Linked DNA regions of Geminicoccus roseus DSM 18922. The protein of the gene in region 1 binds, or shares a complex with, the protein of each later gene. Links are inferred from orthologs where the notes say so. Each region holds a gene or a part of one and is shown in the gene's direction. Other genes may lie near its edges. The genes, in order: ccmE and ccmB.

The links.
Region 2: the proteins of ccmE (region 1) and ccmB are in contact, whole or in part, in a solved structure (PDB 8CE8), measured with the Escherichia coli proteins. The link is inferred for Geminicoccus roseus DSM 18922 from one-to-one orthologs.

What each region holds. Positions count from the first base shown.
Region 1 is NZ_KE386572.1:3,208,229-3,222,507, forward strand. What follows is about bases 7,049-9,947. They hold ccmE (cytochrome c maturation protein CcmE), read left to right. Parts: upstream 7,049-8,219; coding sequence 8,220-8,675; downstream 8,676-9,947. Other genes in these bases: GEMRO_RS0116185 (urease accessory protein UreF), read left to right, coding at 7,049-7,287; ureG (urease accessory protein UreG), read left to right, coding at 7,284-7,970; GEMRO_RS0116200 (heme lyase CcmF/NrfE family subunit), read left to right, coding at 8,672-9,947. Outside these bases: urea ABC transporter permease subunit UrtB, read right to left, coding at 1-1,216; urtA (urea ABC transporter substrate-binding protein), read right to left, coding at 1,306-2,589; GEMRO_RS30025 (urease accessory protein UreD), read left to right, coding at 2,768-3,574; GEMRO_RS0116165 (urease subunit gamma), read left to right, coding at 3,685-3,987; GEMRO_RS0116170 (urease subunit beta), read left to right, coding at 4,070-4,378; ureC (urease subunit alpha), read left to right, coding at 4,382-6,094; GEMRO_RS0116180 (urease accessory protein UreE), read left to right, coding at 6,138-6,587; more of GEMRO_RS0116185, read left to right, coding at 6,574-7,048; more of GEMRO_RS0116200, read left to right, coding at 9,948-10,660; GEMRO_RS0116205 (DsbE family thiol:disulfide interchange protein), read left to right, coding at 10,798-11,259; GEMRO_RS30035 (cytochrome c-type biogenesis protein), read left to right, coding at 11,256-11,777; c-type cytochrome biogenesis protein CcmI, read left to right, coding at 11,774-13,189. UniProt on the Escherichia coli protein: Heme chaperone required for the biogenesis of c-type cytochromes. Transiently binds heme delivered by CcmC and transfers the heme to apo-cytochromes in a process facilitated by CcmF and CcmH.
Region 2 is NZ_KE386572.1:1,203,873-1,218,164, forward strand. What follows is about bases 5,419-8,330. They hold ccmB (heme exporter protein CcmB), read left to right. Parts: upstream 5,419-6,491; coding sequence 6,492-7,169; downstream 7,170-8,330. Other genes in these bases: GEMRO_RS28085 (phenylacetate--CoA ligase family protein), read left to right, coding at 5,419-5,896; ccmA (heme ABC exporter ATP-binding protein CcmA), read left to right, coding at 5,911-6,495; GEMRO_RS0106805 (heme ABC transporter permease), read left to right, coding at 7,257-7,973; acnA (aconitate hydratase AcnA), read left to right, coding at 8,118-8,330. Also shown: GEMRO_RS28075 (FGGY-family carbohydrate kinase), read right to left, coding at 1-1,320; GEMRO_RS0106760 (SRPBCC family protein), read left to right, coding at 1,504-1,947; GEMRO_RS0106765 (hypothetical protein), read right to left, coding at 1,955-2,380; GEMRO_RS0106770 (ABC transporter ATP-binding protein), read right to left, coding at 2,442-3,410; GEMRO_RS28080 (zinc-finger domain-containing protein), read left to right, coding at 3,560-3,787; GEMRO_RS0106785 (hypothetical protein), read left to right, coding at 3,995-4,873; more of GEMRO_RS28085, read left to right, coding at 4,913-5,418; more of acnA, read left to right, coding at 8,331-10,829; GEMRO_RS0106815 (class I SAM-dependent methyltransferase), read left to right, coding at 10,986-11,750; GEMRO_RS0106820 (MFS transporter), read right to left, coding at 11,782-13,335; GEMRO_RS0106825 (DctP family TRAP transporter solute-binding subunit), read right to left, coding at 13,504-14,292. UniProt on the Escherichia coli protein: Required for the export of heme to the periplasm for the biogenesis of c-type cytochromes.

The sequences.
Region 1 (14,279 bases):
CCAGGCCGAAGCGGGAGCGCTGCAGGACGAACCAGACGATCGCCAGCACGATCAGGCTGAACAGGATGATGACCAGCCGGTTGTAGGTGAGCGTCACCCCGGCGAACTGGAAGGCGCCGCTCATCCAGGACGGGTTGGCGACCTCCTGATTGGTCGGGCCGAACACCGAGCGGACCACCTGCTGCAGGATCAGGGACAGGCCCCAGGTGGCCAGCAGGGTCTCCAGCGGCCGGCCATACAGGAAGCGGATCACGCCGCGCTCGATCAGCATGCCAAACAGGCCGGCGACGATCGCGGCCGCCGGGATCGCGGCGATCAGGTACCAGTCGATCATCGAGGCGGGCAGGAAGCTGCGGAAGAGCTGCTGGACCACGAAGGTGGTGTAGGCGCCCAGCATCAGCATCTCGCCATGGGCCATGTTGATGACCCCTGCCACGCCGAAGGTCACGGCCAGGCCAACCGCCGCCAGCAACAGGATCGAGCCCAGCGAGACGCCCTGGTAGAGGTTCACCCCGATGTCGATCCAGAAGCGCTTGCGCTCGATGGCGGCCAGCGCCTCGTCGGCGGCCTGCTTCAGCTCGGGATCGGTCTCGGTGGCGGCATAGCCGGAAAGGAGCCCCTGCACCCGCGGGTCGAGCGCGCCGGACAGGGCCTGGATCGCCGCCAGCTTCTTGGCCGGATCGTCGCTGGACAAGGCCAGCATCGACACCCCGAAGCGCATGCGCTCGGCGACCGCCGCGTCCTCCTCCTTCGAAAGCGCCTCCTCAAGCCGGGCCAGCGCTTCCGGGGAGCGGTCGTTCGTCAGGGCGTCGACCGCCGTCAGGCGCTGGCCGGGGTCCGCGGAGGTGAGGCCGAACAGGCCGATGGCGCCGCGCAGCTGGCCACGCAGCCGGTTGTTCAGCCGGATCTTGGCGCCGTCGCTCGGCGCGGCCGGCAGCGCCTCGCCGGTCAGGGCGTCGGTGGCGGTGGGTCCGTCCACGATGACCAGGCGCCCGTCCGGGGTTTTTTCCAAAGCACCGTCGGCCAGCGCCTGCAGGATCACCAGCGCCTGCGGGTCGCCGGTCGCCGCCAGCGCGTCGATGGCGTCGGCGGTCTCGCTGAACTTTCTGGGAGAAAGTCCCGCCGACGCGTCGGACAGAGAGACGGCGAAGGCACCGCCCGTTCCCAGGGCCGACAGGAACAGGCAGATCAGCCACACACGCAGGAATTGCCGCATCTCTTGATTGTCCGAGCGTCGGCGGGACGGCCTGCGCGCTCTTCCAGGGGAGGTGTCCGGAAGCGCGCGCAGGTGTCCGGGTCCGTGGGTCAGTAGGTCGGGGTTTCGCAGCCGCCGCAGACCCAGGGATAGGTCCAGTCCGCCGTCAGCTTGGCGCTCTCGGGAATGTAGTCCGACCAGGCATCGCCCGGGACGAGATCATCGGTCTCCCAGACGGTCTCGAACTGGCCGTCCGGCTGGATCTCGCCGATCAGCACCGGCTTGGTGATGTGATGGTTCGGCAGCATCACCGACACGCCGCCGGTCAGGTTCGGCGCTTCCTGGCCGATGATCGCCTGGCGGACCGCGTCGACATCGGTGGTGCCGGCCTGCTCGACCGCCTGCACCCACATCTGGAAGCCGATGTAATGCGCTTCCATCGGGTCGTTGGTGACGCGATCGGGGCTGGTGAAGGCCTGCCACTTCTCGATGAACGCCTGGTTCTCAGGCGTGTCCACCGACATGAAGTAGTTCCAGGCCGCCAGGTGCCCGACCAGCCCGCTGGTGTCGATGCCGGACAGTTCCTCCTCGCCGACCGAGAAGGCGACCACCGGCAGGTTCTCCGCCTTGATGCCCTGGTTGCCCAGTTCCTTGTAGAACGGGACGTTGGCGTCGCCGTTGATGGTGGAGACCACCGCGGTCTGCTTGCCCTCGTTGGCGAACGCCTTCACGTTCGTCACGATGGTCTGCCAGTCGCTGTGACCGAACGGGGTGTACTCCTCCATGATGTCCTCGTCGGGGATGCCCTTCGAGTTCAGGAAGGCGCGCAGGATCTTGTTGGTGGTGCGCGGGTAGACATAGTCGGTGCCGAGCAGCACGAAGCGGGTGGCGCCGCCGCCATCCTCGCTCATCAGGTACTCGACCGCCGGGATCGCCTGCTGGTTCGGGGCAGCGCCGGTATAGAAGACGTTCTTGGAGCTTTCCTCGCCCTCGTACTGGACCGGGTAGAACAGGAGGCCGTTCAGCTCCTCGAATACCGGCAGCACCGACTTGCGGCTGACCGAGGTCCAGCAGCCGAACACCGCGGCGACCTTCTCGGCCGCGATCAGGTCGCGGGCCTTTTCCGCGAACAGCGGCCAGTCGGAGGCGGGATCGACCACCACCGCTTCCAGCTTCTTGCCGAGCAGGCCGCCCTTCTCGTTCTGCTCCTCGATCAGCATCAGCATGACGTCCTTCAGCGTGGTTTCGCTGATCGCCATGGTGCCGGACAGGGAGTGCAGGACGCCTACCTTGATCGTTTCTTCCTGGGCCAAGGCCGGCAGTCCGGCCGCGACCGTCAGCGCGGTCCCGGCGAACAGACCCAGAAGATGCCGCTTGCTGCAGCTCCAGTTCATCTGGTTGATCCCTCGAAAATTCGTTCCGTCGGCCGCAGCCGGCCGCCCCGCATCAGGAGCAGCAAGATGGATGCCACGATTGCGTAACGGCCATGAAACGGGCAGCGCCGCCGATTTGCCGGGCACGGCTCAAGCACCGGTTCCTGGCGTGATGAAAAAAGAGGCAGCCGGCGCATCCTTGCGCACAGGCTTGCTGCAGCTTGGCTGGCAGGGGGGCACGCAGCGGCGCCTTTCGGTGCTGCGCCAGCAGGCGCCGCTGCGTGCGCTGTTCCCCCTGGAGCCGGACGGCGCCGATGCGGTGGTGGTGAACACCGGCGGCGGGGTGCTGGGCGGCGACCGGCTGGATGTGGAGATCGGGCTGGGCGAGGGGACCCGGGCGGTGGTCACCAGCCAGGCCGCGGAGAAGGTCTACCGTTCCGCCGGCGACGTTGCCGAAATCCGGACGCGCCTGCGTCTGGCCGAAGGCGCCACGCTCACCTGGCTGCCGCAGGAAACCATCCTGTTCGACGCCTGCCGGCTCTCGCGCCGCCTGGAGATCGACCTCCATCCGGACGCGCGCCTGCTGGCGGCGGAGATGCTGGTGTTCGGTCGGCTCGCCCGCGGCGAACAGCTGCGGGACGGCTCGCTGCGGGAGGCCTGGGATGTCCGCATCGGCGGCCGGCTCGCCTGGGCGGAGCGCTTCGGCCTGGAGCCGCCAAATGGCCCGCTCCTGGACGAGGAGCCGCTTGGCGGCGGCATGCGGGCGATGGCGACCGTGCTGTTCGCGGCCAGGGAAGCGCCCACCGCCTTGCAGACGGCCCGGGATGCCCTGGACCTGGTCGGCGGGGCACGCGGAGGGGTGACAGTGGTCAACGGAATGCTGGTGGGCAGGATCCTGGCAGCCGATCCCAGGATGGTCCGGCAGTCCCTGGCGCGGACGGTGGCGGCCTGGCGGGGCGGCTTGCTGGGGGAATCTCCGAGCGTCCCGCGCCTTTGGACGATATGATCTGATCCGGGAGGCAAGTGGCCCAGGCTTCCAAGGTCTGGCACAGCCGTTGCTTGCGGGTTCTACAGGCCGGTAAGGTTTCAGGCCGGCTTTCAGGAGGGTGAACTGCCTTGGAACTTTCTCCGCGCGAGAAGGACAAGCTGCTGGTGGCGGTGGCGGCGATGGTCGCGCGCCGACGGCTCGAGCGCGGCGTCAAGCTGAACTATCCCGAAGCCGTGGCGCTGATCACCGACCATGTCCTGGAGGGTGCCCGCGACGGCCGCTCCGTGGCCGACCTGATGGCCGATGGCGCCACCGTGCTGCGCCGGGAGCAAGTCATGGATGGCATTCCCGAGATGATCCACGAGGTCCAGGTCGAGGCGACCTTCCCCGACGGGACCAAGCTGGTCACCGTACACCAGCCGATCCGGTGATGGCGGGCCCGCGCCGCAGCGCGCGTCCAGCCCTGTCCGAGCGGATCGGCCCCGACCAAGAGCTGCGCCACTGGGAGGCTGCATGATACCCGGCGAATACATCGTCGCCCCGGGCGAGATCGAGCTGAACAAAGGCGCGGCGACCGTGACGGTCGAGGTCGCCAACACCGGCGACCGTCCGATCCAGGTGGGCTCCCACTATCATTTCTACGAAACGAACCCGGGCCTGGCCTTCGAGCGCGCGCTGGCCAGGGGCATGCGCCTGAACATCCCCGCCGGCACGGCGGTGCGTTTCGAGCCCGGCCAGAGCCGCTCGGTGACGCTGGTCCCGCTTCGCGGCGAGCGGATCGTGCTGGGCTTTCGCGGCGAGATCATGGGCAAGGTGGCCTGAACCATGTCGTATCGCATCGACCGCCGCACCTATGCCGGCATGTACGGCCCCACCGTGGGCGACAAGGTCCGCCTGGCCGACACCGAACTCTTCATCGAGGTGGAGAAGGATCTCACCACCTATGGCGAAGAAGTTAAGTTCGGCGGCGGCAAGGTGATCCGCGACGGCATGGGCCAGTCGCAGGCGACCCGCGCCGAGGGGGCGGTCGACACCGTCATCACCAATGCGCTGATCGTCGACTGGACCGGGATCATCAAGGCCGATATCGGCCTGCGCGACGGCCGCATCCACGCGATCGGCAAGGCCGGCAACCCGGACACCCAGCCGGGCGTCGACATCGTGGTCGGGCCCGGCACCGAGGTGATCGCCGGCGAGAACAAGATCGTCACCGCCGGCGGCATCGACGTCCACATCCACTGGATCTGCCCGCAGCAGATCGACGACGCCCTTTATTCCGGCCTCACCACCATGATGGGCGGCGGCACCGGCCCGGCCGCCGGCACCAGCGCCACCACCTGCACGCCGGGACCCTGGCACATCGCGCGCATGCTCCAGGCGATGGATGCCTTCCCGATGAACATGGGCCTGTTCGGCAAGGGCAACGCGTCGCGCCCGGACGCCCTGCGCGAGCAGGTGCTGGCGGGTGCCTGCGGGCTGAAGCTGCACGAGGACTGGGGCACCACGCCGGCCGCCATCGATTGCTGCCTGTCCGTCGCCGACGAGATGGACGTCCAGGTCCTGATCCACACCGACACGCTCAACGAGAGCGGCTTCGTCGAGGACACGGTCGCCGCCTTCAAGGGCCGCACCATCCACACCTTCCATACCGAGGGTGCGGGCGGTGGCCATGCCCCGGACATCATGAAGGTGGCGAGCCTTCCCAACGTCATCCCGAGCTCGACCAACCCGACGCGGCCCTACACGGTGAACACGCTGGACGAGCATCTCGACATGCTCATGGTCTGCCACCACCTGGACAAGCGCATTCCCGAGGACGTGGCGTTCGCCGAAAGCCGGATCCGCAAGGAAACCATTGCTGCGGAGGACATCCTCCACGACCTGGGCGCGCTCTCGATCATCTCCTCGGACAGCCAGGCCATGGGCCGGGTCGGCGAGGTGATCACCCGCACCTGGCAGACCGCGCACAAGATGAAGGTCCAGCGCGGCCGGCTGGCTGGGGAAACCGGCGACAACGACAACCTGCGCGTGCGCCGCTACATCGCCAAGTACACGATCAACCCGGCCATCGCGCAGGGGATCTCCCGGCATGTGGGCTCGGTCGAGGTCGGCAAGCTCGCCGACCTGGTGATCTGGAAGCCCGGCTTCTTCGGCGTGAAGCCGGACGTGGTGCTGAAATGCGGCACGATCGCGGCGGCGATGATGGGCGATCCCAACGCCTCGATCCCGACCCCGCAGCCCAGCCACACGCGGCCGATGTTCGGCGCGTTCGGCCGCTCCCTCACCGAGAGCGCCGTCATGTTCGTGTCGAAGGCGGCGATGGAGGACGGCCTTCCGGACCGGCTGGGCGTCGCCAAGACCTATCTGCCGGTGGAGGACACGCGCGGCGGCATCGGCAAGGCGGCGATGAAGCTGAACGATGCCACTCCGGTGATCGAGGTCGACCCGGAGACCTACCAGGTCCACGCCGACGGCGAGCTTCTCACATGCCAGCCGATGGCCGTCCTGCCGATGGCGCAGCGCTACTTCCTGTACTGACCCGGTTCCCACCCAGCATTTACCCAGCACAGGAGAGGTTGTCTTGGCACGTCGGCTCGTGGAGCACGCGCCCTCTGGCGAATGGCCGAGGGATGACGAGGTCGGCACGCTCACGCTGCCCTATGACGACCGCCACCGCCGCCGGGTGCGGCTGACCACCGACCAGGGCGACGAGGTCCTGCTCGACCTGCCGCGCGCGGTGGCGCTGGAGGAGGACGACGGCCTGATGTGCGAGCTGGGCGGCTGGTTTCGGGTGATCGCCGCCGCCGAGCCGGTCCTGGAGGTGGAAGGAAAGGACGCCACCCATCTGGCCCGGCTGGCCTGGCACCTGGGCAACCGCCACACCCCCACGGAGATCCGGCCGAACGTGCTGCGGGTACGGCAGGATCACGTGCTGGAAGCCATGCTGAACGGCCTGGGCGGTGCCACGCGCCGTCTGGTCGTGCCGTTCTCGCCGGAACGTGGCGCCTATCACGGCCATGACCATGGCTGATCCCGGCATTTTGCCGGGCCTGGACGAGCGGGCGTTCCTGCGGCTGCTCGCCTGGTCGTCCCCGGCCTTCCCGATCGGCGCGTTCGCGTTCAGCCATGGCCTGGAGACTGCGGTGGAGGAGGGCAGCGTGCGCGATGCCCAGACCTTGCGGCGCTATGTCGGCGCGGTCTGCCGGCACGGCTCGGGCTTCGCCGATGCGGTCCTGCTGGCAAGGGCGCACGACGCCGCCGGCTCGTCCGGGCTCGACGACCTCGTCCTGTTCGGCAACGCCCTGCGCGGGACGGCGGAACTGGCGCTGGAGGCCGGGATGCAGGGCGGGGCGGCGCTGCGGACGCTGCGGCAGGCCTGGCCCCACCCGCATCTGGATCGCCTGGACGCGCTGGTGCGCGAAATGGATGTCGAGCCGGTGCTGCCGGTCGTGAGCGGCGTGGCGGCCGCGGCCCATGGCATCCCGGCCGCCGGCGCCTGCCTCGCCCATCTCGCCGCCTTCGCCTGGAACCTGGTCTCGGCCGGTGTCCGGCTGGTGCCGCTCGGCCAGACCGATGGCCAGCGGGTCACCGCCCTGCTGGAGGAGGACCTGCCGGGCATCGTGGCGCTGGCGCTGGCTACCCCGATCGACGACCTGTTCGTCAGCGCCCCCATGGTCGATCTTCTCTCGATCTCCCACGAAACCCAGTACACGAGGTTATTCCGTTCATGAGCGGCCACGGTCCACTTCGCGTCGGCATCGGCGGCCCGGTCGGCTCCGGCAAGACCGCGCTCACGGAGCAGCTCTGCAAGCTCCTGCGCGACCACTATGCCATCGCCGCGATCACCAACGACATCTACACCAAGGAGGACGCCGAGATCCTGACCCGGTCCGGGGCGCTTGCCGCCGACCGGATCATGGGTGTGGAGACCGGCGGCTGCCCGCACACCGCCATCCGGGAGGACGCCTCGATCAACCTGCGGGCCGTCGACCTGATGTGCCAGCGCTTCCCGGACCTGGAGGTCCTGTTCATCGAGAGCGGCGGGGACAACCTTGCCGCGACTTTCAGCCCGGAACTGGCGGACATCGCCATCTACGTGATCGACGTGGCGGCCGGCGAGAAGATCCCGCGCAAGGGCGGCCCCGGCATTACCCGCTCCGACCTCCTGGTGATCAACAAAATCGATCTGGCGCCCCTGGTCGGGGCGTCGCTGGCGGTCATGAACCGGGATGCTGCGAAGATGCGCGGAAAGCGACCGTTCGTGTTCACCCAGATCAAGGACAGCGCAGGCGTCGAGGAGGTCGCGGCGATGCTTCTGGCGCTGGGCGGGCTGCCCTGGCGCCTGGCGGAGGCGCCGATCGGCATCGAGGCGCGCAACCGGCTGGCCCTGGAGGCCGAGGCCTCGCCCGCCTGACCCGGCGGGACCAGTTGTCGAGAAAGAACGCGGCCGTTCACTCCTCGTTCATTGATCCGTGCGATGCTCTCGAGGGTCGATCGCCTTGACGAGAGCCGCGGTTGCGCCGACCCTGCGTACCATATTCGCCCCATGGACGCGGCCCCGTGTCGCAGAACGGCGTGCGCGGTATTTGGATTGGCGGCGCTGTGGCTACTTGCGCAGCGGAGGCTGACCCGGGTCGGCAGAGAGTGGATTTCAAAGCGGTTCATGCGTCTTAGAAAGAAGCAGCGTCTCTACGTGGTCCTGGGAAGCCTCGTTCTGCTCGGCGGGGCGGCTGCCCTGGTGCTGACCGCGCTCGACCAGAATGTCGCGTTCTTCGTCACTCCCAGCCAGATTGCGGCGAACGAGGTGCCCAGCGCCCGCAACTTCCGGATCGGCGGCCTGGTGGTGGCCGGCAGCGTCGAGCGCGGCGACGATGGCAGCGTCCGCTTCCGGCTGACCGACACCAAGAACGAGGTGGCGGTCCAGTATGCCGGCGTGCTGCCGGACCTGTTCCGCGAGGGGCAGGGGATCGTGGCGCAGGGCGAGCTCGAGCCGGGCGGCCTGTTCCGCGCCCGCGAGGTCCTGGCCAAGCACGACGAGAACTACATGCCCAAGGAAGTGGTCGACTCGCTGAAGGCCAGCGGCGTGTGGCAGCACGAGGGGGAGGCGCCCGGCTCATGATCCCGGAACTCGGCCATCTGGCGCTGGTCCTCGCTCTCGTTCTGGCCTGCGTCCAGGGGACGCTACCGCTCCTGGCCGCGCACCGGGGTGACGCTGTCGGCATGCGCCTCGCGGTGAGCAGCGCCATCGGCCAGTTCGTGATGGTTTCCCTGGCCTTCGGGGCGCTGACCTGGGCCTATGTCGTCTCCGACTTCTCGGTGGTCAATGTCGCGGCGAACAGCCACTCCACCAAGCCGCTGATCTACAAGATCAGCGGCGTCTGGGGCAATCACGAGGGCTCGCTGCTGCTCTGGGTCTGGATCCTGGCGATCTTCGGCGCGATGGTGGCAGGCCTTGGCGGCAACCTGCCGCTGCCGTTCAAGGCGCGGGTGCTGGCCGTCCAGGGCATGATCGGCGCCGGCTTCCTGGCGTTCGTGCTGTTCACGTCCAATCCGTTCCTGCGGCTGGATCCGGCCCCGCTCGACGGCAACGGTCTCAATCCGATCCTGCAGGATCCCGGCCTCGCGATGCATCCGCCGATGCTCTACCTGGGCTATGTCGGCCTCTCCACCGCGTTCAGCTTCGCGATGGCGGCGCTGATCGAGGGGCGGGTCGATGCCGCCTGGGCGCGCTGGCTGCGCCCTTGGGTCCTGGCCGCCTGGGCCGCGCTGACCTTCGGCATCGCGCTCGGCTCCTGGTGGGCCTACTACACGCTCGGCTGGGGCGGCTGGTGGTTCTGGGACCCGGTGGAGAACGCCTCCTTCATGCCCTGGCTGGCCGCGACCGCGCTGCTGCATTCGGCGATCGTGGTGGAGAAGCGCGACACGCTGAAGGCATGGACCATCCTCCTGGCGATCCTGTCCTTCGCCCTGTCCCTGCTCGGGACCTTCCTGGTGCGCTCCGGGGTGCTGACCTCGGTGCACGCCTTCGCCTCCGACCCCACGCGCGGGATCTTCATCCTCGCCCTGCTGCTGGCCGCGATCGGCGGCGCCTTCTCCATGTTCGCCTGGCGGGCGCCGGTCCTTCGGGCGAGCGGCAGCTTCGCGCCGATCAGCCGCGAGAGCGGCCTGCTCCTGAACAACGTCCTGCTCGCGACCGGGACCGGGACGGTGCTGCTCGGCACGCTCTATCCCCTGATCCTGGACACGGTCGGGGGGCCGAAGATCTCGGTGGGCCCGCCCTATTTCGACGCGACCTTCGTGCCGCTGATGGTGCCGCTCCTGCTGGCCGCCCCGGTGGGCACCCTGCTCGCCTGGAAGCGGGGCGATCTTCCTGGCGTGCTGCAGCGCCTGGGCGTGGCGTTCCTGGCCGTGCTGGTGGCCGTGGGCGTCTGGCTGCTCGCGCAGGGCATGCAGCATCTGGCGGCGGGGCTTGGGCTCGGGCTGGCGGTCTGGCTGGTCATGGGCTCCCTGGTCGATCTGGCCGAGCGGATCGCCCTGTTCCGAGCACCTCTGGCCCAGTCCTGGCGCCGCCTGCGCGGCCTGCCCCGCTCGGCGCTGGGCGTGGTCGTGGCCCATGCCGGGGTGGGCCTGCTGGTGCTGGGGATCACCGGGGCTACCGCCCTGCGCGAGGAGCGCATCGCGGCGCTGGCGATGGGCGAGACGGTGGGGCTGGCAGGGGCGGAAGTGCGGCTGGTCGAGGTGCACGAGGAGCCCGGGCCCAACTATGTCGCGACCATCGGCACCTTCCGCACCGAGAAGGCCGGCCGGGTGCTGCACGACATCCGCTCGGAGAAGCGGTTCTACCCGGTGGAAGGCTCCCCCACCACCAAGCCCGGGATCGTCACCTCGGCGCTCGGCGACTACTACTACGTGCTGGGCGACCAGGCCGGCGACGGCCGGTGGACGGTCCGCCTCTACCATGAGCCGCTGGTTGTCTGGATCTGGTGGGGAGCCGGCGTGATCGGCCTGGGTGGCCTCATCAGCCTCTCCGACCGCAGGCTGCGGGTCGGCGCCCCGGCTCCGGCCAGGCGGCGGAACATGATCAGCAAGGGTGCGACGGCTTGAGCATCGACAACAAGGCGCAACGGGATGGCGCGTCCGACGCTTTGGGAAAGCCGGCTCAGAGACTGCCGCGCCGGGGGCTGCTTGCGTTCATCCCGCTCGTCCTGGTCCTGCTGCTGGGCGGCGTGTTCTGGCTGAACATGGGCAAGGACCCGGCGGAACTTCCCTCGGCGCTGGTCGGCAAGCCGGTCCCGACCTTCACCCTGCCGCCGCTGCCCGGGCGTTCCGACGGACTGAGCGATGCCGACCTGCGGACGGGCGAACCGAAGCTGGTCAATGTCTTCGCCTCCTGGTGTGTGCCCTGCCAGATCGAGCACCCGGTGCTGATGCGGCTGAAGGAGGAAGGCATCCCGATCGAGGCGATCAACTACAAGGACGATCCGGCCAAGGCGGAAGCCTTCCTGGCGAGGCTGGGCGATCCTTATGCCGGCATCGGCGCCGATCGCGACGGGCGGGTTGCCATCGAGTGGGGTGTCTACGGCGTGCCGGAGACGTTCGTGATCGATGGCGAGGGGACCATCCTGCTGCGGTTTCCGGGGCCGCTGACGCCGGAGATCTACGAGGACCGGATCCGGCCGGCGCTGGACAAGGCGGCGGGATGACCGGGGCGCTCCGCACCCTTCTGCTCGCCATCCTGGTGGCCCTGGCGAGCCTCGGCCTGCCGGGGCCGGCGCCCGCCGCCATATCGCCGGCCGAGCAGCTCGCCGATCCGGCCCAGGAGGCGCGTGCGCGGGCACTCGGGCAGGAACTGCGCTGCCTCGTCTGCCAGAACCAGTCGATCGATGACAGCGACGCCGACCTGGCCAAGGACCTGCGGCGGGTGGTGCGGGAGCGGATCGAGGCGGGCGACAGCGACCGGGAGATCCTGGACTATCTCACCGACCGCTACGGCGAGTTCGTGCTGCTGCGTCCGCCGGTGAGCCGCGCCACCTGGGTGCTCTGGTTCGGCCCGCTGGTGCTCCTGGTCGTGGCAGTGCTGACCGCCCTGGTGTGGCGCCGCCGCCAGGTCGCGACGGCGGAGCTTGGCTGGACCGAAAGCGAGCAGATCCGGCTCGATCAGGCTCTGTCCGAGATGGAAGGCGAGGTCACGCCACGCACCGAGCCGCGCGCCCGGTCATGATGGAACCGCTGTTCGTCCTGCTGGCGCTGGCGATCCTGGCCGTGGTCGCACTCTGCGTGCTCTGGCCGCTGCGCGGCGATGCCGTTCCGGCGGACCGCCGGCAGCACGATCTTCTGGTCTATCGGGACCAGCTGGCCGAGGTGGATCGCGACCAGGCGCGCGGCCTGATCGCGGCCGACCAGGCCGAGGCGGCCCGGGTCGAGATCCGCCGGCGCATCCTGCGCGCCGGCACACCCGCCGCACCGGCCTCGCCATCGCCTGGCCACCGGCCGCACCGGCCGGGAAAGGGGGCGAGGCTGATCGTCGGCGGACTGGCGGCGGCGGTCCCGGCGTTCGCCCTCCTGACCTACCTGTCGCTCGGCCGGCCGGACCTGCCATCCCTGCCGTTCGCGGCGCGGCCGGAGGCTCCGGTAGCCGACCGGCTGCCCGCCCTGCGCGAGGAGGCGGCCGCTCTGTCCGCCCGGCTGGAAAAGGCGCCCCAGGATGTCGGGGGATGGCTGCAGCTGGCCCGGCTGCAGGCCGAGCTCGGCGAGATGGATCAGGCGGTCCGGACGGTGCGCCGGGCCCGGCAGCAGGCGCCTGGCGACGATCAGGTCGTCGTGGAACTGGCCAACCTGCTGACCTCCGCTGCCGGCGGCATGGTGACGCCGGAGGCGCGGGAGCTGTTCGAGCAGTCGCTGGCTGCGGCAGGCAGCGAGGATGCAGCCGATCCCCGGACCGTCTACTTCCTGGGCGTCGCCGACGCGCAGGAAGGCGACCTGCCGGCGGCGATCGAGCGCTGGAAGAGGCTGCTGGCCCGGGCACCCGCCGAGGCACCCTGGCGTGAACAGCTGGCCGAATCCATCCAGGTCGCGGCCCGGGAGGCCGGGATGGATGTCGGGGATCTGGGAGGCGGGCAGGCGACCGGTCCAGCCATGCCCAGTTCCGAGGACGTCGCCGCCATGGCCGCGCTCACGCCCGAGGAGCGTGCCGACCGGATCAGGTCGATGGTCGAGGGGCTCGATGCCCGGCTCCAGGAGGAACCGGACGACGTGGATGGCTGGCTGCGCCTGGGGCGGGCGCGGGCGGTGCTGGGCGAGCAGGAGGAAGCCGTGGCGGCCTATGAGAAGGCAGCGGCGCTCAGGCCGGATGATCCGGCCATCCTGGCCGCCCTCGGCACGGTGCTGATCACCCGTACCCACGAGCCCACCGGGCTTCCACTGGTGGACGCGCGCGCCAAGGCGGTGTTCGAGCGCCTGGACAGGCTGGCACCCACCGACCCGCAGCCAGCCTGGTTCCTGGGTCTGGCGGCGGCCCAGGCCGGCGACCGGGCGGCTGCCCGCGCCCATTGGCTGGAACTCCTGGACCGCCTGCCGGCGGACCATCCCGATCGCCCTGCCATCGAGCAGCTCGTCGCCGAACTGAAGCCATGAGCGGGACCTGGCGGCGTGACAATGACTCCACCGGCGGGGGGACTGGCTGTCATTGCCCGGGAGGTAGTTCCTGACGAGGCAGCTGATGGGTGGATTTTCACCGAAGGCGGAGTGGGGCCTGCGGCAGTTGTCGTGGCAGGGCCAGGGCGCCCTGGCGGCGCGGTGGTCGTCGGACGATGGGAAGGGCCGGGCGTAGGCCATGCACGAAGGCTGGACGGGACAAAGCGCCCGGCTTGGTCATCGGTAAGGGGACGTGCAGGGACGGGAGCGGACGTGGCGCCGGCCGGCGGCCGTGATGGCGGCCCTGAAGCCGTGGGCGCGGCAGGTTTTGCCGCCTTTGCCGTCTCCTGACGGCGGTCCTTGCAGGAAGCGGATCGATCGCCTGCTGGCGATCGATGGTCGGTCCTGACACGCTCCGTCGCGATGCTGTGGACGGTGACCCAAATGAGAGCGCGGGAAAGGAAGGCGAAGGCACTCTGCTTGCCTTCGCCGGGTAGCCGTTCCCTACAGGCGGGGCGCCAGGCGTCATCGACGGCAACAGGGAGGTGATTCCCAATCAAGGCCACGGTTGCGCCCCATGCCGACATGGTGGCCCGTCAGGCGGTGCCCCATGCCTGCGCTGCGGCCGAGCTTCCTGATGTCGAGATGGCTCAGCCCGCCCGGCCTCGCGCGCCCGCAGCGGAGGATCACCCGGGGTGCATCCAAGGCCGCCAGCCACCCAAGGCCGTGGCGGCGCCGCACGACGCCGACCGTCGAGAGGGCGCGCCCCAGGCGGCGTGCCATGGCCGGACCCGTCCGCCGTTCGCGCCGCAGCGCCTCACCCTCCTCGACCTGGCCCCCGCTCCCCTTGCCGACGGTGCGTTCCAAGACACCAAAGCGCGGCCGCGACCGCAAAAAGCCGCCCAGCCCTCCGCCAAGCGCCCCACGAGCAGCCTTCGACGATGCGGCGTCGTGCGCGCCTTTGGATGAACGTCCATCCGCAGATCCCGGTCGGGGAGTGCAGCTAAGGTGTTTCGACATCATATTTTGCAACATAATTTCCGGAAATTTTGACAGTCCATTCGCGCCCGGGATGGATTCGCTGCGATGG
Region 2 (14,292 bases), 2.0 Mb from region 1 along the record:
GGCACCCAATTCCCGGCCGGTCGGAACCACCAGCGGCAGATCCAGCGCCGCCGCGAACATTTGCCGCCACGGCTGGCTGCGCGCCGCTCCACCGGCGAAGCGCACCGAAGGCGGGCGGCCGCGCAGGGCCACCAGCCGGTCGAAATGGCGGCGATGCTCGAACACGATCCCTTCCATCACCCCGCGCACCACGTGGGGGAGGCCATGCCAGTTGGACAGGCCGATCAGGCTGCCGCGCGCCGAGGACTGGTCGATGGCGCCGTTCAGATAAGGGAAGAACAGCACGGGCGGGGCGTGCGGGTCGAGCGCCGCCACTTCGCGGTTGAGCTCGGCGAACAGTTCCTCGTCGCCAATGCCCGGGCGCTGGCTGCGGATGAACCGCTCCACGAACCAGTCGAGCTGGCCGGCCGAGGTCGGGCTGCCCTCGATCGCCAGCCAGCTGCCGGGCTCCAGGCCATGGGTGAGGAACACGGCGGTCGGGTCGGCCGGCAGGGCATTGAGGAAGCACTGGTGCAGCCCCCAGGTCCCCGCCATCACCACCACCTCGGCCGGGGTGATCGCGGCGGTGCCCAGCATCACCGCCAGGTTGTCCGAGCAGCCGGCCGAGACAGGGGTCCCGGCACGCAATCCCGTCGCCGCCGCCGCGGCGGCCGTCACTTCGCCGGCGACCTCCAAAGGCTCCAGGAGCGGCGGCATCAGCCGGGCGAACTCTTCCAGGCCCACGCTGGCCAGCATCGCCGGGTCGTTGCTGCGCCGATCCAGGGGCGCATAGCCGCTGCTGGACTGGTCGCTGACCTCCGAGGCGACCCGCCCGGTCAGCCTGGCGCGCAGGAAATCCTTGCTGGAGACGGACGCCCAGGCCCGGTCCAGCCGGTCCGGATCGTGCCGCTTCAGCCAGGCCAGCAGCGGCATCGGCTTGCCTGGCCAGGCAGCGGTATGGGCGCGGTGACGGCGGGTCGTCTCGTCCTGCTCCTCCACCCGCCAGTCCCGGCAGATCGAGGCGGCGCGCAGGTCCGAGGTCAGCACGCCGTTGCCGACTGGCTCGCCCGCCTCGTCCACCAGCCACAACCCGTTGCCGTAGCCGGTGATGCCCACCCCCGCCACGTCCGCCCCGGCGATGCCGGCATCGGCCAGCACCGCCCGGATGTCCGCGCCCAGGCAATGCCAGACGCGGCCCGGATCCCGCTCCGCCTGGCCGGGCGCCGGGGTCAGGGTCGGATGGGTGGTGCCGCGAACCGCCCGCTCGGTCCCGTCGGGTGCTACCACCGCGACCTTGACCGCGGTGCCGCCACTGTCGATCCCCAGCATGAAATCCGGCACGTCCACCCCCTGACCTGTTCTGGTTCTTGTCGCCGGAGGGATTTCTCCGGCGGAAACGCCGGCCTGTCGAGGTGGCAGCACGGCGACGCGGCGACAGATGCGCCCGCGCGTGCCGGGTGCTAGGCACATGCGGCTGCGGCTGCACGAAGACGGCTGCGGCCGATCCGATCAGGGAGCGCAGTCATGCCGAAGGCCTATGCCAGCACTGTCATCGACCTGCCCGCCGAGCGGGTATGGGCGATCATCCGCGACTTCAACGCCCTGCCGAGCTGGGCCGGGCACATGGTCGCCCGCTCCGAAATCGAGGACGGCCTGGCCGCCGACCAGGTGGGCTGCGTGCGCAGCTTCCACACCCATGACGGCGCCCATATCCGCGAACGGCTGCTGGCGCTCTCCGACCTGGAGCGAAGCTATGTCTACAATTTCGAGAAGACGCCGTTCGACGTGCAGAACTACCAGGCGACCCTGCGCGTCACGCCCGTGACCGACAGCGACCGCTGCCTGGTCGAGTGGTGGACCACCTTCGACTGCTCGCCCGCCGACGCCGCCTCCTGGATCCGCACGTTCGCCGACGACGTGTTCGGCGGCGGCCTCGTCAACCTCAAGAAGCATCTCGGGTCCGCCTGAACCCTCTTCATGGCGGCCACTGGGCAGGTGGCCGCTCCAGGCCGGGTATCTCGGGGAACAGACGGCGCGGGCCCGGCGAAGAGGGCGGCAGACGGCCGTCCTTGGCCGGGCCGGACCGGCTGGTCTGCTCGACATGGATGCTGTTGTCCGACGCATCGAGCGAGAGGCCGGGGGGCAGGTCGTACCACAAACCGCCGTCACGCCAGTCGGGCCGGTCGCAGGCGCCGCGCAGCAGGCTGCAGTCCCAGCGCCAGCCATCCGGCGTGCCGGTGACCAGGCCGCCGCGGGCAAATCCGCACTGGCAGGCCCGCCCGGCCATGCACGCCAGCGCCCCGGCGATCTCGGGCGCGCAACGCACCGGCTCCGCGGCCCGTGCCGGCCGCGCCGGGCCCAGAAGCAGAATGGCCAGGAAGATTGCGAGGATGACCGGCATGACTGGGCCCGATGGCAAGGGTCGCAGGCCGGATCATGCCATCGAGAAATGAAGAAGAGCTTTACGCGGCGTCGCTCAGCGGCTCGGCATGATGCCCGGTCAGGCGCACGAACAGGTCCTCCAGGTCGGCCTCCTGGGTGGTCAGGTCGACGATCGTGACGCCGGCGGCGCGCACCCGGTCCAGGAGGCCCTCGATCTGCATGGTCGAGCGCCGGTAGCGCAGGACCAGCCGCCCCTCGCCGTCGATCTCGGCGCCGCCGTCGTCCAGGGCCGCCGGCACTTGGGTGAACGGCTGCGGTCCCCGCACGATCAGGCTCTTCTCGTCCAGGCGGTGGAGCAGCGCGGTCGTGGTATCGCAGGCGACCAGGCGGCCCTGGTCGACGATGGCGATCCGGTCGCACAGTTCCTGGGCTTCCTCCAGGTAGTGGGTGGTCAGGACGATGGTGACCCCCTGTTCGTTCAGGTCGCGCATGTAGCGCCAGAGCGAGCGGCGCAGCTCGACATCGACCCCGGCGGTCGGCTCGTCCAGCACCACGACCGGCGGGCGGTGCACCAGCGCCTTGGCGACCAGCAGCCGCCGGCGCATGCCGCCGGACAGGGTGCGGGCATAGGCATCGGCCTTGTCGGCCAGCCCGACCGCCTCCAGGAGCTCGTCGGTGATCCGGTCCTTGGCCGGGACACCGTACAGGCCGGCCTGCAGGTCGAGCGCTTCACGGGGCGTGAAGAACGCGTCCAGATTCAGCTCCTGCGGCACGATCCCGATGGCGCGCCGGGCCAGGCGCGGCCGCCGGTCCAGGTCGATCCCGAAGATCTCGACCTGCCCCTCGGTCTTGTTCACCAGGCCGGCCAGGATGTTGATCATGGTCGACTTGCCGGCGCCGTTCGGCCCGAGCAGGGCGAAGAACGAGCCGCGCGGCACGGTCAGGTCGACCTGATGCAGCGCCCGCTTGTCCGGCCGCTTGCCGCCGCCCCGGTAGATCTTGCCCAACCCCTTGATCGAGAGCGCGTGGTCGGGCGGTGCGATCGCCATCTGCAGTTGTCTCCGTCGTCTGGCACCGTCTATATCGCGCGCTGCCGGCCGTCGTGGCAAATTCCCGGTGCGTGGCCGAGCAGTTCGTGGCCGGGCGGCGCCGGCAGGGGCCGGCGCCGGAGCGAGCGGCAGATGAGGAGAATGGTCGGGTGACGGACCTGTTTTTGTATGTCGATGGCCGCGAGGTCGTGATCACCGACAGGCTCTATGTCCGCTGCGACGGTGGCGAAGGGTCGCTCGGCCATCCGGTGGAATACATGACGCTCGAGAAGGGTGGCGAGACCACCTGCAAGTATTGCGGCCGCCGCTATGTCCATACCAGCGCCTCCGCCGCCCGGGCGCTGCAGCCCGAGCCGCCGGTAGCGCCGGCCGCTTGACAGGCCTGCCCGGACGTGCGGCGCAGGCGACCTGCAGCATAATGGTCACTAAGCTGATGCAACGTCGGCACAATGCCGGGCGGCCCGCTTGACGGCGATCCTGGCGAGGGCCTTGCTCCGGGCGCATATGCCGGTGGTCGCCACCGCTCGCTGGAGCGGCGATCCGACGTTCCGGTGCTGGCTCCTCGAACGCGGGATCCGTACGTCGTGATGGACCGACGCGTCAGTTTTTCGCCGGACGGCACTGAGCTTGCGTCGGGCAAGCGCCCGCCGGGCCGCCGCTCCGGCCTGGCCCAGCGTGCCGCCCGCAGCCTCGCCGCGGCGCTGCGCAAGGAACGTCCGGCGATCGTTCTCGATGCCGAGGGGCGGGCGCCGCATCTCCACGACCTCCTGATCCCGACCGCGCGCCTGCCGGACGACCAGCGCGACATCCTTCCCGACCGCCCCCGCACCCCGGTCGACGATTCCCTGGCGCTGACCGCCAACTGCTTCCTGCCCTGGATCCGCAATCCGGCCGGGCTGGAGCTCGGCCAGCTCGGCGGGTTCCAGGGTCTGCGCTTCGCGGCGCGCTGCCCGACCGGCATCCGCGGAACCCCGCCGCAGACCGACCTCCTGCTGATCGGACCCAACCGCGTGACCGGCCTGGTCACCCGGGTGACCGAGCACCTGACGGCGCCCAAGACCAAGATCGCGGAGGGCTACGACCAGCCAATGCCGGAGCCGCATCTGGCGGCCTGGCATGAGCTGCTGCTCGAACTGCGCCAGACCCCGCAGATCTTCCGGCTTCTGGACGCGGTCGCCCTGGCCAAGCACGCCATCGGGCTGTCCCGCACCTTCCCGGGCCAGGCGACCGTGCTGGTGTACCTGTTCTGGGAGCCGTCCGACGCCCGCGCCCATCCGGTGTTCGCCGCCCATCGCGCCGAGGTCGAGCTGCTGCGCCGGCGGGTCGAGGCGTCGGGCGTGCCGATGCTGCCGATGAGCCTGCGCGACCTGTGGGACCGGTGGCGCTCCGATCAGGCCGGTCCGGCGCTCCGCGACCACGTGACCGCGCTGGAAGCACGCTACAACGTTGCCATAGGCGAGTGACTGACGGCACCATCTCCTGATGATGTCGAACGATGGGCGATGGACGCCATGATGCCCGACAGCAAGGCGTTGTTCTTCGATCGCCAGGAAGTCCGCTCCGCGGTGGAGCGCGAGGCGGCGATCTTCCATGCACTGCCGGGCCTGCTGCGCCATGCACTGGACAACGCGCCGGGCATGGCCGCGCATCTGGAGGGAGTCGAGCCGGACCAGGTTACCTCGCGCAGTGCCCTGAGCGCCTTGCCGGCGCTGGACCTGGACGCATTGCTCGTTCTTCAGGCGGCCGAACCGCCGTTCGGCGGGCTGGTGGCGACGCCCATCGGCCGGCTCGCCCGGGTCCTGGCCGGCAGCCGCGGCCAGCTCGTGCCCGAGGGGGCACGGGTCGACTACTGGCGGTTCGCCCGCGCCTTCTTCGCCGCCGGCGTCCGGCGGGCCGACCTGGTCTGGAACGCGCTGCCGCATCACCTGGGCGCCCTGGCCGCCATGGCTGAGACGGGGGCGCGCGCGCTGAGCTGCACGGTCGTCCCGGCAGGCCCGGGGATCGATCCCCCCCGGATGGACGCGATCCGGCAGATGCGGCCGAGCGTGTTCGTCGGGGATGTCCCGACGCTGGAGGCTCTCCTGGACGAGCTCGGCCAGGCCCAGCCCTTCCGATGCGCCCTGCTGGTCGGCGACGTTCCCGACCCGGCCTTCCTGGTCGCCGCCTCGGCGATCCATGCCGTGGAGACCTTCTACGTCTACGCCACGGAGGAGATCGGCCTGATCGCCTACGAGACCAATGCCCATGAAGGCCTGGTCGTGGACGAATCGGTGATCGTGGAGCTGATCGCGCCCGGGGGCGACGCGCCGGTCGCCGACGGCGACGAGGGACGGATCGTCGTCACCGCCTTCAACCCGGACTTCCCGCTGGTCCGGCTGCATACCGGCGACCGGGCGCGGGCGATCCTCGGGGAGAGCCCCTGCGGCCGCACCAACCTGCGGATCACGCCGCCCAGTGGCGCCGCCACGGCCGGGGGCAAGGGCTGAACGCGCCGGCGCTGATCGCCCGGGACCTCGTCTCCGCCCGGGCCGGACGGCCGGTGCACGCCCCGGTCGCCTTCGAGCTGGAACCGGGCGACGCGCTCCTGCTGCGCGGGGCCAATGGATCGGGCAAGTCGACCCTGCTGCGCACGCTTGCCGGCTTCCTGCGCCCGGCCGCCGGCACGGCCAGCTGGGCCGGCCAGCCGATCGCCGGACCCGAATGGCAGGCGGCGATCCACTGGGTCGGCCATGCCAACGCCCAGAAGGCCAACCTGACGGTGCGGGAGAACCTGCGGCAGGCGGCCCTGCTGGGGGGTGCTGCCGCCGATCCGGCCCAGGCGGCGTCGGCCTTCGGCCTGGCGCCGCTCCTGGACGTCGTGGTCGGCCGCCTGTCGCAGGGCCAGCGCCGCAGGGCGGCCCTGGCACGGCTGCTGACCGAAGCCCGCCCGGTCTGGCTCCTGGACGAGCCGGGGGTCGGCCTGGATGCCGCCAACGCCCGGCAGCTCGCCCGGCTGATCGGCCGGCATCGCGCCGATGGCGGCATGGTGGTGGTGGCCACCCATGGCGACGTGGTGGTCGAGGACCCGCTGGTGCTGGATCTGTGAGCGCCACGCTGCGCGCGGTGCTGGCGCTGGCCGGCCGCGACCTGACCAGCGCCCTGCGCCGCCCGGGCGACGCGCTGCTGCCGGTTTTGTTCCTGCTGACCGGAACCGCCCTGTTCCCCCTGGGCGTGGGACCGGGTGCGGAGACGCTGGCACGGATCGGCAACGGGGTGATCTGGGTGCTGGCCTTGTTCGCCGTCACCATCGGCACCGACCGGCTGTGGGCCGCCGACCTGGAGGACGGCAGCCTGGAGACGCTGGCCCTGGGCATCCTGCCCCTGGAGGTCGTGGCGCTGGTGCGCAGCGTCGTGCACTGGCTGGTGACGGGGTTGCCGCTGGTCCTGGTCTCGCCCTTCCTGGCCCTTTTGATGCAGCAGGAGCCGGCGGCGATGCTGGTCCTGCCGGCAGCCCTGCTTTTGGGCACCCCGGTGCTGGTGATGATCGGGGGGATCGGCGCGGCGCTGCTGGTCGGCAGCCGCCGCAGCCAGGCGCTCACCGCGCTGCTGGTGCTGCCCCTGCAGATCCCGATCCTGATCTTCGGCGTCGGCGCGGTCGAGACGGTGGTGGGCGGGATCGGCGGCACCGTGCCGTTCCTGATCCTGGGCGCCCTCCTGCTGGCGAGCTTGGCGCTAGCACCGTTCGCCATCGCCGCCGCCCTGCGGCTGGCCCTGGAGTGATGAGCGGGGCGGCCGGCGAGATCGGCCTCGCCGCAGGGGGTCGTCCGCTCTAGATTGCGATCAGCAGCCACCACGAGCCACCTGCCCGTGCACGCCTACGCCAATCCCTTGCGCTTCCAGAAGATCGCCGACGTGGTCCGGCCGTGGACCACGGTCCTCGCCCTGGCCCTGTTTCCGGTCGGGCTGGTCTGGGCGCTGGCGATCGCGCCTGCGGACTACCAGCAGTCCGACGCCTACCGGATCATCTACGTCCATGTCCCGTCGGCGTGGATGAGCATGTTCACCTATCTGATCGTGGCGGTGGGCAGCGCGGTCGCCTTGATCTGGCGCCATCCGCTGGCGGAGATCGCCGCCCGGGCCGCTGCCCCGATCGGCGCCTGCTTCACCGCGATCGCCTTGGTCACCGGCTCGATCTGGGGCCAGCCGATGTGGGGGACCTGGTGGGTCTGGGACGCCCGGCTGACCTCGGTGCTGATCCTGTTCTTCCTCTATCTCGGCTACATTGCGCTCTACGACGCCTTCGAGGACCCGACCCGCGGCGCCCGCGCCGCCTCGATCCTGGCCCTGGTGGGGGTGGTCAACATCCCGATCGTGAAGTTCTCGGTCGACTGGTGGAACACCCTGCACCAGCCCTCCACCGTGCTGCGCATGGACGGGCCGGCCATGGCGCCCTCGATGCTGTGGCCGCTCCTGTTCATGGCCGTCGTGTTCAAGCTGTACCTGGTCAGCGTGCTGCTGATCCGGATGCGCGCCGAGACCGCCGAACGCCGGATCATCGCGATGCGCCGGGCCGAATCGGCTTGACGCGATTGCGCCGCAGCACGACACCCGGCCACATGGGATCCGTTCCAGGGTCCGTGCTAAGCTTTCCAAAACGCGGCGCCCGTATTATCCGCCTGCCGGCATACGGACGCCAGACCGACCTGCCGCCACGAGGAGACCGTTGAAGTGCGAGTTACCGGCCACGACACGTTGAAGGTCCGTCGCTCGCTCGAGGTCGGCGAGCTCTCCTACGACTATTTCAGCATCCCCGAGGCCGCGAAGGAGCTGGGCGACCTGTCCCGCCTGCCGTTCTCGATGAAGGTGCTGCTGGAGAACCTGCTCCGCTTCGAGGACGACCGCACCGTCAAGGTCGCCGACCTGAAGGCGGTGGCGGAATGGCTGAAGGCGCGCTCCTCCAAGCACGAGATCGCGTATCGCCCGGCGCGCGTGCTGATGCAGGACTTCACCGGCGTCCCGGCCGTGGTGGACCTTGCCGCGATGCGCGACGCGATGGTCGCCCTGGGCGGCGACCCGGCCAAGATCAACCCGCTGGTCCCGGTCGACCTGGTGATCGACCATTCGGTCCAGGTCGACGCGTTCGGCACTCCGCGCTCCTTCGAGGAGAACATGGAGCGGGAGTACGAGCGCAACGGCGAGCGCTACCAGTTCCTGCGCTGGGGTGCGGAAGGTTTCGACAATTTCCGCGTGGTCCCGCCCGGCACCGGCATCTGCCACCAGGTCAACCTGGAGCACCTGGCCCAGGTGGTCTGGACCGCGAAGGACGGCAACAAGCAGGTCGCCTATCCCGACACGCTGGTCGGCACCGACAGCCACACCACCATGGTCAATGGCCTGGCCGTGCTCGGCTGGGGCGTGGGCGGCATCGAGGCCGAGGCGGCGATGCTGGGCCAGCCCGTGTCGATGCTGCTGCCCGAGGTGATCGGCTTCAAGCTGACCGGCAAGCTGCCGGAAGGTGCGACCGCCACCGACCTCGTGCTCACCGTCACCCAGATGCTGCGCAAGAAGGGGGTGGTGAACAAGTTCGTCGAGTTCTACGGGCCGGGCCTCGACCACCTGCCGCTCGCCGACCGCGCCACCATCGGCAACATGGCGCCGGAGTACGGCGCCACCTGCGGCTTCTTCCCGATCGACCAGGTCACCATCGACTATCTGAAGCTGACCGGCCGCAAGCCGGAGCGGGTGGCGCTGGTGGAGGCCTATGCCAAGGCCCAGGGCATGTGGCGCGACGCCGACATGCCCGACCCGGTCTTCACCGATTCGTTGGAACTCGACCTGGGCGATGTCGAGCCGTCCCTGGCCGGGCCGAAGCGCCCGCAGGACCGCGTGCCGCTGAAGGCCGCCAAGCAGGGCTTCGAATCGGTCCTGCCGGCCCTGGCGGGCAATGCCCCGCTGGACGCCCGCGCCAAGGTCGCCGGATCCGACCATGCCCTCGGCCATGGCGATGTGGTGATCGCGGCGATCACCTCCTGCACCAACACGTCCAATCCGGGGGTGATGATTGCGGCGGGCCTGGTCGCCAAGAAGGCGGCGGAGCTGGGCCTGACCCGCAAGTCTTGGGTGAAGACCTCGCTGGCGCCAGGCTCCAAGGTGGTCACCGACTATCTGGACGCCGCGGGCCTGACCGAGTCGCTGAACCAGGTCGGCTTCGACCTGGTGGGATATGGCTGCACCACCTGCATCGGCAATTCCGGCCCGCTGCCGGACGAGATCTCCGACGCGGTCACCGAGGGCAAGCTGGTGGTCTCCGCCGTGCTGTCCGGCAACCGCAATTTCGAGGGCCGCATCCACCCGCAGATCAAGGCCAACTACCTGGCCTCGCCGCCGCTGGTGGTGGCCTATGCCCTGGCCGGCTCGATGCTGAAGGACATCACCACCGAGCCGCTGGGCACCGGCAAGGACGGCAAGCCGGTCTATCTAAAAGACGTGTGGCCGACCCCGCAGGAGGTCGACGACGCGGTGCGCATGGCCGTCACCGCCGACATGTTCGCCAGCTCCTATGCGGACGTGTTCGCGGGCGACGAGCGCTGGAAGGCGATCGGCGCCGGCGAGGCCGGCATGACCTATGACTGGCAGGAGGACAGCACCTATGTGCGTCTGCCGCCCTACTTTGAAGGCATGAGCGCCGAGCCGGCGAAGAAGCTCGCCGACATCAAGGGCGCACGCGTGCTGGGCGTGTTCGGCGACAGCATCACCACCGACCATATCAGCCCGGCCGGCAACATCGCCAAGAACGGCCCGGCGGCGCGCTACCTGATGGAGCACGGCGTCGAGCAGCGCGAGTTCAACTCGTTCGGTGCCCGCCGCGGCAACCACGAGGTGATGATGCGCGGCACCTTCGCCAACATCCGCATCAAGAACGAGATGCTGGACGGCAAGGAAGGCGGCTACACCAAGCTGATGCCGGACGGCGCCGAGATGTCGATCTACGACGCCTCGATGGAGTACCAGAAGCGCGGCACGCCGCTGGTGATCTTTGCCGGGCAGGAATACGGCACCGGCTCGTCGCGCGACTGGGCGGCCAAGGGCACCAACCTGCTGGGCGTCAAGGCGGTGATCGCCGAGAGCTTCGAGCGCATCCATCGCTCCAATCTGGTCGGCATGGGCGTCCTGCCGCTGGTCATGTACCCGGGCACCGACCGCAAGACCCTGAAGCTGGACGGCAGCGAGGTGGTCGACGTGGTCGGGCTGGAGAATGGCCTGCGCCCGCTCATGGACGTCACCCTGCGCATCACCCGCACCGACGGCTCTACCGACGAGCATCAGGTGCTCTGCCGCGTGGATACGCTGGACGAGGTCGAGTACGTGATGCATGGCGGCATCCTGCACTACGTGCTGCGCCAGCTCCTGGCCCAGAGCAAGCCCGCCGGCAGCGCCTGAACCCGGAAAACGGGTGGAAGAGGCCTGCTAGGCCTCTTCCACCCTTCCGCAGCCCGACTGCCGATCAGGAAAAGGATCGGCGGATCGGGCGCTGATTCGTGAGGCTGGCTGCTGCCGGCGACTGGACTCATCCCGTCCGGCGTCGCACACAGCTTCATGAGCAACGCCCAAGGACCGGTCACCGGCTCGTCCGCAAAGGCGCCCATGTGCGCCGAGCATGTCGCTGCGGCCTTCGACGCGCTGGCCCCCAGCTGGGACATGGGTCACGGCCCCTGGTCCCCGCGCAGCCTGGGCTTCCGGCTGCGCGCCGGGCTGCTCCGCCGCATCATCCAGGACCGCCCGGCCCCATGCCGGGTCCTCGACATCGGCTGCGGCACCGGCCGCTACCTCCTGGCTGCTTCCGCCCATCTCGACCAGGGCGTCGGCATCGACATCTCCCATGCCATGATCGAGCGGGCGCGCCGTCATGCCGACGCCTGCGACCGGGCCGGCCGGCTGCACTTCGAGGTCCGGCCGGTGGAGCGGCTCGCCGGCTGGCGGCATGAGCCGTTCCACCTCGTGCTGTTCCTTGGCTCGCTCGAGCACATCGCCGAGCCCGCCCGTGCCATTGCCGACGCCGCCCGGCTCCTGCATCCCGGCGGCCTGCTCCTGGCGATCATCCTGCACCCCCGCCATCCCCTGGGCCGTCGTGCCGAGCGCTCCGTGCATCGCGGCACCATGCCGCCGCTCCGGCTGATCGCGCCCGAGCATCTGGAGGGCTGGGCGCACAGCGCCGGACTGGCGCCAGCACCGCTGACCGGCCCGGAGCCGGTCCGCCGGCTGTCCTGGTGGTCGGTCTACGCGGCGCTCAACATGCTGCTGGTCGGGCGCCGGATCCTGCTCTTCCAGCGTGCCCCGCAGATCGCCGGCGGGGCTGCCTGATCGCTTGGGCCAGATCCCGTCGCACCGACGTTCAGGCCAGCCCCGCAACCGGCTCGGGACGGCGCCGCAGCGGGATCGTCGCCAGGATGCCCAGGAGGGAGACGAACGCGCACAGCAGCATGCCCGCCTGCAGCGCCGCCACGAAGGCCTCCGACACGCTGGCGTCGACAAAGGCGATGAACGCCGGGTCGTCCGGATGGTGCTCCATGGAGGCAAGGTCCAGGATGGCCGTGCGCGCCTGCTCCGACCCGGACAGAAGGCTGGCGATGATCGTCCGCTCATCCGGGTCGAGCGCCATCTGGGGGCTCAGGGCCGCCAGCAGCCGGCTGCTCTCGACCACCTGGAACACTGCCCCGGTCACCGCGATCCCGAGCACCGAGCCCAGCTGGCGGGCCCCGTTCAGCACGCCCGCCGCCGCGCCCGATCCGGCATCCGGCGCCGCGTTCATGGCCATGGTGGTGGAAGCATTGTAGGCGAAGGCCTGCCCGATCCCGGCAACGGCCAGCGCCCCGATCACCCAGGCTAGCCCGCTGCTGGTTCCGGCCGGCTGGAACAGCAGGAAAGCCGCCACCATCAGCGCCATGCCCAGCATCATTGCCCGCCGTCCGCCCACCCGGTCGATCCAGCGGCCGGTGACCGGCAGCGTGAGGACAAAGCAGGCCGAGAATGCCAGCAGCGCCAGGCCGGCCGGAATCGGGCTCAGCTGGAGCACATGCTGCAGGTAGAGCGTCGCGAAGAACACGATCGCGCTGAACCCGAAATTGCCCAGGACCGCCACGATCTGCGCCTGCAGGAACGGCGGTTGTTGGAACAGGGCCAGGTCGACCAGCGGCTGGCGCTGGCGGCGCTCGACCGCCACGAAGGCCAGGATCAGGAGCGGCCCGAGCAGGAGGCCGGCCACCACCCAGGGCGAGGACCAGCCCCAGTCGTCGCCGAGCTGCAGCCCGAAGGTCAGGCCGGTCAGCCCCGCGGTGATGGTGGCGACCCCCAGGAGGTCCAGGCCGCCCTTCGCCGTCTCGTCGCGCGATTCCGGCACGACCAGCAGGATCAGGCCGGCGGTGAGGGCGCCGATCGGCAGGTTGACCAGGAACAGCCACCGCCAGCTGAGCAGTTCGGTCAGCGTCCCGCCGACCAGGGGCCCGATCGCCGAGCCGCAGGCGCCCACGGCCGAGCAGATCCCGAACGCCAGGCCGCGCTCGGCCGGCGAGAACACGCTGGCGACGATGGAGAGCGGCCCGGCCGAGAACAGCGCCACCGCGACGCCCTGCACGCAGCGCCCGACGATCAGCGTGGCGATCCCGGGCGCCAGGCCGCAGATGGCCGAGCCCAGCGCGAACAGGACGATCCCGGCCAGCATGGTCCGGCGCCGCCCGACCAGGTCGCCCAGACGCCCGAACGCGATGAGGGGGGCCGCCATCGACAGGTTGAAGGCGTTGACCGTCCATTGCAGGGCGGTCGTACCGGCCCCAAGCTCGCTCCCGATCGAGGGCAGCGCCACCGTGATGCCGTAGAAGTCGATGCTGAGCAGGAACAGCGGCAGGGCCATCGCAACGACGATCCACCAGCGTTGCGCCGAGCCGTTCATGTTCCTGAGTTCCGGTTCTGGGTGGGCCGGGTCACCCAGGTGTAGAACGCCCACGGAAAGGCGCCAAGTCACCGGTTTGGCCGCTGCCCTGCCGGCCTCATGCGTCAGGTGGAGCGGGAGACGCGCTTTACACGAACGAACCCGAGGGAAGCGCGGGCCCTTGCCCGCTCAACCGCCATCGTTCGCCCGCAGCGCCTCCTGGATCAGGTCCCGGCCGATCTCCTCCTCGAACTCGGTCCATACCGGCCGAAGCCGGTCGGACCAGGCCCGGCGCTCGGCCGGGGTGAGCGTGACCAGTCCGGTCTGGCCGCCCTGCCGGATCGCTGCCCTCGCCTCCTGGTTCATCCGGTCGGCGAGCCCTGCGACCTCCACCCGCACGTCCTCCATGGTGGAGTTGAACAGCAGGCGAAGTTCCTCCGGCAGCGCCTGCCAGAACTCGGTGGAGACAACCACCATGTCGTCCATGATCCCGTGGTCGCTGGCCGTGACGGCGGCCTGCACCTCGTGGATCCTGCGCAGGTAGAGGCTGGACCAGGTGCTCTCGGTACCGTCGACCAGGCCGGCTGCGAGCGCGGCCCGGGTCCTGGATGCCTCCATCGCCACTGGCTCCGCGCCCAGGATCTCGAACTGCCGCGCAATGACTGGCGAATCCTGGATGCGGAACTTCAATCCCCGCGCGTCGTCGGGATGCCGCAGCGGCTTGCCTGCCGAGAGCTGCTTGAACCCGTTGCGCCAGTAGGCCAGCCCCACGAAGCCGAGCCGCACCATCGATTCGCGCAGCGCCACGCCGGTCTCGCTCTGCTCGAACCGGTCGAGCGCGGCCAGGCTGTCGAACAGGTACGGGAGATCGAACACCTGCAGCCGCTTGGCGTAGCGGCTGAACTTGGACAAGGACGGCGCGATCATCTGCACGTCGCCAAGGGCCAGGGCTTCCATTTCCTCCCCGTCGCCGACGAG